Beijerinckia sp. 28-YEA-48: one gene and its partner. The protein of the gene in region 1 interacts with the protein of each later gene in a pairwise test. Links are inferred from orthologs where the notes say so. Each region holds a gene or a part of one and is shown in the gene's direction. Other genes may lie near its edges.

Evidence for each region. The genes of interacting proteins can lie anywhere in the genome.
Region 2: the proteins of groL (region 1) and BLW50_RS27630 interact in binary tests that used the Escherichia coli proteins (3 or more experiments, as listed by UniProt). The link is inferred for Beijerinckia sp. 28-YEA-48 from one-to-one orthologs.

Annotation. Positions count from the first base shown.
Region 1 is NZ_FNSI01000001.1:2,947,498-2,950,557, reverse strand. The notes cover bases 9-2,997. They hold groL (chaperonin GroEL), read left to right. Parts: upstream 9-677; coding sequence 678-2,318; downstream 2,319-2,997. Other genes in these bases: BLW50_RS14050 (integration host factor subunit alpha), read left to right, coding at 2,720-2,997; groES (co-chaperone GroES), read left to right, coding at 334-621. In the rest of the region: BLW50_RS14070 (PaaI family thioesterase), read right to left, coding at 1-2; more of BLW50_RS14050, read left to right, coding at 2,998-3,060.
Region 2 is NZ_FNSI01000001.1:5,886,355-5,889,350, forward strand. The notes cover bases 1-2,925. They hold BLW50_RS27630 (ABC transporter ATP-binding protein), read left to right. Parts: upstream 1-1,046; coding sequence 1,047-1,805; downstream 1,806-2,925. Other genes in these bases: BLW50_RS27625 (Bug family tripartite tricarboxylate transporter substrate binding protein), read left to right, coding at 1-887; BLW50_RS27635 (ABC transporter permease), read left to right, coding at 1,795-2,589; BLW50_RS27640 (LysR family transcriptional regulator), read left to right, coding at 2,655-2,925. Also shown: more of BLW50_RS27640, read left to right, coding at 2,926-2,996. UniProt on the Escherichia coli protein: Part of the ABC transporter complex FetAB, which is probably involved in iron export and enhances resistance to H(2)O(2)-mediated oxidative stress. Probably responsible for energy coupling to the transport system.

The DNA of each region.
Region 1 (3,060 bases):
ACAGGGGAGAACTCCCAAAATGGTTAAGAGGTGAACCATCGCTGGTCTTCGAACCGCCGTCCAGTCGTCATAGAAAGGCAATCGTTTTAGCCCATCTTTCGGTTCGTCTTCGCTCTCGGACGTGCAAACCTTTGCGCGTGGATCTGATGGTCTCCGTCCCGGCCTGATTCTTTGCCCGAGCGTTCTTGACTCCCTCCCCAGCCTCTCCTATCTCCTCGGCAGCGTTATTAGCACTCGTTAATGGCGAGTGCTAATAACGTCCCCCATGTCACGCAACCGGGGGCGGAGGCCGGTCGCACCGGCCCTGACCCGCAAGCTACAGGAAATGCTCACATGAAGTTTCGTCCTCTGCACGACCGGGTCGTCGTCAAGCGCCTCGATGGCGAAGAGAAGACCAAGGGCGGCATCATCATTCCGGACACCGCCAAGGAAAAGCCCCAGGAAGGCGAAATCGTCGCCGTTGGTTCGGGCGCTCGTGACGAAGCCGGCAAGCTGGTTCCGCTCGATGTCAAGAAGGGCGATCGGATCCTGTTCGGCAAGTGGTCCGGCACGGAAGTGAAGATCGACGGTCAGGACCTCCTGATCATGAAGGAATCCGACATCATGGGCGTTATCGCCTAATTGCCGGCCCCTTAATTCACGTTATTTCAGCCAATTAAGTCCAGGAGACTGAAGTTATGGCAGCTAAAGAAGTACGTTTTTCGGCCGACGCACGCGAGAGAATGCTCCGTGGCGTCGACATCCTCGCCAATGCGGTGAAGGTGACCCTCGGCCCCAAGGGTCGTAACGTCGTCATCGACAAGTCCTTCGGCGCCCCGCGCATCACCAAGGACGGCGTCACGGTCGCCAAGGAAATCGAACTCGAAGACAAGTTCGAGAACATGGGCGCCCAGATGGTGCGTGAGGTCGCTTCCAAGACCAACGACACCGCCGGTGACGGCACCACGACCGCCACGGTTCTCGCCCAGGCGATCGTCAAGGAAGGCGCCAAGTACGTGGCCGCCGGCATGAACCCGATGGATCTGAAGCGCGGCATCGATCTCGCCGTCGCCGAAGCCGTCAAGGACATCCAGGCTCGCGCCAAGAAGATCAAGTCCTCGGACGAAGTCGCCCAGGTCGGCACCATCTCGTCCAACGGCGACTCCTCCATCGGCGCCATGATCGCCAAGGCGATGCAGAAGGTCGGCAACGAAGGCGTCATCACGGTTGAAGAAGCCAAGACCGCCGAGACCGAACTCGACGTCGTCGAAGGCATGCAGTTCGACCGTGGCTATCTCTCGCCGTACTTCATTACCAACGCCGAGAAGATGATCGCCGAACTCGACGACCCCTACATTCTCATCCACGAGAAGAAGCTGTCGTCGCTGCAGCCGATGCTGCCGGTGCTCGAAGCCGTCGTTCAGACCGGCAAGCCGCTGATCATCGTTGCTGAAGACGTCGAAGGCGAAGCCCTCGCCACGCTCGTCGTCAACAAGCTGCGCGGTGGCCTCAAGGTTGCGGCTGTCAAGGCTCCGGGCTTCGGCGATCGCCGCAAGGCCATGCTGGAAGACATCGCCATCCTGACCGGTGGCCAGATGATCGCCGAAGACCTCGGCATCAAGCTGGAAAACGTCACGATCGCCATGCTCGGCCGCGCCAAGAAGGTGCGTATCGACAAGGAAAACACCACGATCGTCGACGGTTCCGGCAAGAAGAAGGACATCGAAGGTCGCGTTTCCCAGATCAAGGCTCAGATCGAAGAGACCACCTCCGACTACGACCGTGAGAAGCTCCAGGAGCGTCTCGCCAAGCTCGCTGGCGGCGTCGCGGTGATCCGCGTCGGCGGCGCGACGGAAGTCGAAGTCAAGGAAAAGAAGGATCGCGTTGACGACGCTCTGAACGCCACCCGCGCTGCGGTGGAAGAAGGCATCGTTCCGGGCGGCGGCGTTGCGCTGCTGCGCGCCAAGGGCGCGGTTGCCAAGCTGAAGAGCGACAATTCGGACGTCCAGGCCGGCATCAACATCGTGTTGAAGGCCCTGGAAGCGCCGATCCGTCAGATCGTCGAGAACTCGGGCGTCGAAGGCTCGATCGTTGTCGGCAAGATCGGCGAGAACAAGTCGCAGACCTTCGGCTTCAACGCTCAGACTGAAGAGTACGTCGACATGATCGCAGCCGGTATCGTTGATCCGGCGAAGGTCGTCCGCACGGCTCTGCAGGACGCAGCCTCGGTCTCCGGCCTCCTCGTCACGACGGAAGCCATGATCGCCGACAAGCCGAAGAAGGATTCGGCTATGCCCCCGATGCCGGGCGGCGGCGGCATGGGCGGCATGGACTTCTAAGTCCATTCTGTCGGTTCCAATATCGCAGGCCGCGCTCCGTGCGCGGCCTGTTTTTTGTCGCGAGGCCGGTCGCCGCGAAATTTATCGCGAGGCGACGGAACCAAGCGGAACCGCCCACGTTGGAAATTATTGTGCTTGGGAAGGCCTGTTTGGAGGCTTTTGCTCAAATGCAATGTTTCGTGCAAGCGTCGTGGATTGCCGGGCTCCTGAATGCAGATTGTATTTTTTCCCTTTGACTCTGCATGTTTAAAAGCGTTCAGTTCGAGGGGAATGAAGACGAACCGCCGGGGGCGGTGACCGAGTAGCGGCGGTCACTGAGGCAGGATGCGCGTTGCAAATGGCATGTGCGTTGTTCTTGCGTACTCGCGGGTGTTCATCACTTCAAAGGCGGCGATACGACAATGACGAACAAGACACTTACCCGTGCCGATCTTCTGCACGCGGTTTATGTGACGGGCCCGGGACTCTCGCGGGTAGAGGCTAAGCAAATCGTCGAAGTGGCTATTGAGGAAATTTGCGGCGCCCTGGAAGGGGGGGAGACAGTCAAGCTGCGCTCCTTCGGCACTTTCCATGTGCGGGCGAAGCGGCCGCGCGTTGGCCGCAATCCGAAGACTGGCCAGGAATATCCGATCACGGCTCGCCGGGTCCTCACCTTCAAGCCATCGCCGCGCCTCATTGCGGCCGTGAATGGTGAAGAATTCACCGGCCGGGACGAAGACGATGCGGACCCTGTCCCGCACAC
Region 2 (2,996 bases), 2.9 Mb from region 1 along the record:
GTCCGATCAAGATCGTCGTGCCATTCGCTGCTGGCGGCGGCAATGACGTGTTGGCGCGGCTCATCGCGCAACAGCTTTCCGAGCGTCTGAAACAGGGCGTGGTGATCGAGAACCGTCCGGGCGCCGGCACGCAGATCGGCGCGGAGGTCGTGGCGCGCGCTGAGCCGGATGGCTACACGCTGCTGTCGACGTCGATGACGACCTATGTGCTCAATCCGTTTCTCTACAAAAAACTCTCCTACGATCCGTTGAAGGATTTCGCGCCGATTTCCCTCACCGGTAATTTCGACCTGATGCTGGTGGCGCATCCGTCGTTTCCGGCTGGTTCGCTGGAACAATTCGTGGCGCTCGCCAAGGCGAAGCCGGGCGATCTTTCCTATGCCTCGGCCGGCCCCGGCAGTCCGCATCAATTGGCCATGGAACTGCTGATGCGTCGCGCCGATCTCAGCATGGTGCATGTCGCCTATCGTGGTGCCGCGCCGGCGCTGCAAGATGTCCTTGCGGGTCATGTCCCCATTATGATGCTGGACGTGGCGACGGCGCGGGAGCCTGTCAAAGCGGGCTTGCTGAAGGCTTTCGGTGCGGCGTCGTTGACGCGCTTTGCCGATTTCCCCGATCTGCCGACCATCGCCGAACAGGGCTTTCCTGGCTATCAGGCGTCCGCCTGGCAAGGCATTGTCGCGCCGGCGAAAACGCCGCCGGAGATCGTCGAGAAGCTCGGCAAAGAGATTGGCGCGGCGCTAGCTGACGCGCAGGTGCGCGAGAAACTGCGCGCGGCGGGGATCGAGCCGATCGCCAGCACGCCGGCCGAATTCACAGCATTCATGACCAGCGAAACGGCGAAATGGGCGGATGTCATCAAGGCGGCGAAAATCACGCTCGACTGAGATACCGGATTGAATTCGCGCTATTTTATTGAGCGAAAAGCAGCGCGCCGCGACCAGCGGCCGCTTTATTCGCGATCCGCATAGAGCGATGCACGATGCTCATTCGTGTTCGACACGTCAAAGAGTTACGGCAATCCTCATGAAAGAGGAGACGAACTCATGTTTGAACGCACCGTATCGGGGGTTACGTCACGGCGTTCTCCGTCTAACCCTTCGGCCGTAGCGCCACAGCCTTCAGGATCGGCGCCGCCGCTGGAAGCGCGCGCCGTCAGCCGCGTGATCGGCGATAAGGCCATCGTCAACAATGTCACCATCACGCTTCACCCTGGCGAAATCGTCGCCCTATCGGGGGCGAGTGGGGCGGGCAAGTCGTCGTTCCTGCGCCTGCTCAACCGGCTGGATGAATCGACCGGAGGCGATGTTCTGGTTGATGGCATCAACTACCGTCAGTTGAAGCCCAGTGAATTGCGCCGCCGTGTCGGCATGGTGATGCAGGCGGCGCATCTGTTTCCGGGAACGGTGAACGACAACATCCAGTTTGGCCCGCGCCAGCAGAACCTGTCGGTGTCCCGTGCGGATGTGGAGGCCTTGCTGGAGCGGATTGGACTGCCGGGCTACGCGGATCGCGATGTGCAGAATCTCTCGGGTGGCGAGGCGCAGCGTGTTTCGATCGCCCGAACCCTGGTCAATAATCCGAGCACGCTCCTGCTCGACGAGCCGACATCGGCGCTTGATGAAAATGCCGCGCGCGAGATCGAAGCGCTCGTCATGGGCCTGGTCGAGGAACGGCAGATGGCCTGTCTCATCATCACCCACAATATGCCGCAAGCGCTTCGCATCGCCCCCAAGGCGATGGTTCTAGCGGCCGGCGCCCTGGTTGCCGTTGGCGCGACGGAGGAGGTTCTTCATGCTCGCTGAACTCACGAATATTTCGCCCAGCGTCATCATTCTGGGGCTTGAGCAGACGGCGGCGGCGATCGCTATTTGTGCTGTTGTCGTGTTCCTGTGCCTGCGGGTGGGCGTAGATGTCCGGCGTGAGGCTGTCCTGTCGGCCGCACGTGGCTTCTGTCAGATGGTTGCTGTTGGCGCCTTGCTCGTCCTGCTTCTGCACGGCTCTTTGTTGATTGGCGCCTGCATTCTGTTCGCGATGGTGATCGCTGCGGCGGTGACGGCCTCGCGTCGCGGCAAGGGCGCGCAAGGCGCCTTTCTGACCTGTGTCTATGCGATCGGCGCAGGTGCTGGCGTCGTGCTTGTCGTGATGCTTTTGACCAAGGCGTTGAGTACGGATGTGGCGGTTCTCGTTCCGGTCGGCAGCATGATCATCGCCAATGCGATGAATTCCTGCGCGCAGGCGATGGAAAGGTTGAGGGCTGACGTCACCAGTCACGTCGGTGAGATCGAGGCGGCTTTGTCGCTCGGCGCGACACCGGCGGTGGCGGTGCGGCCATATGTCAACAATGCGGTTTATGCGAGCCTGCTGCCCCGGCTCGACATGCTCAAATCCTTGGGCCTGGTTTGGATCCCCGGCGTGATGGCCGGCATGATGGTGTCGGGCGCCAATCCGATCTACGCCGGGATCTATCAATTCGTCATCGTGGCGATGATCCTCGCTGCCTCCGGCATGACCGGCCTGATCGCCACGGTGTTGAGCCGCCGCGCCGCCTTTTCGGTGGCCGATCAACTGTTGCTGCGGCGCGCCTGACGGGCGCCGCCGATAGTGCTTTGGCGCGCGCCTGCCTATGATGGTTTCCAGAGTTGGAGGCCGTCATGGCAGGTCAGGCGCCGAACTGGCGAAATTTGGATTTGAATCTTCTCGTCGTCTTCCAGGCTGTCATGGAGACGAAGAGCGCGACGGCGGCGGCGGGCAAGCTCAATATCAGCCAACCCGCCGTGAGCCATGCGCTGACCCGGCTGCGCGGCAGCCTCAACGACGAACTGTTCGTGCGCACGCCGGGCGGGTTGGAGCCGACGCCCTTCGCGCTCAATCTGTCGAAGGGTGTGCGCACCGCGCTCGATGAGCTTCAGGTGGCGCTCGACGGCGCGGCCGAATTCGTGCCGGCGACGGCCGAGCGGGAGTTCACCATCGCGCTCAATAACCATGCCGCCCTG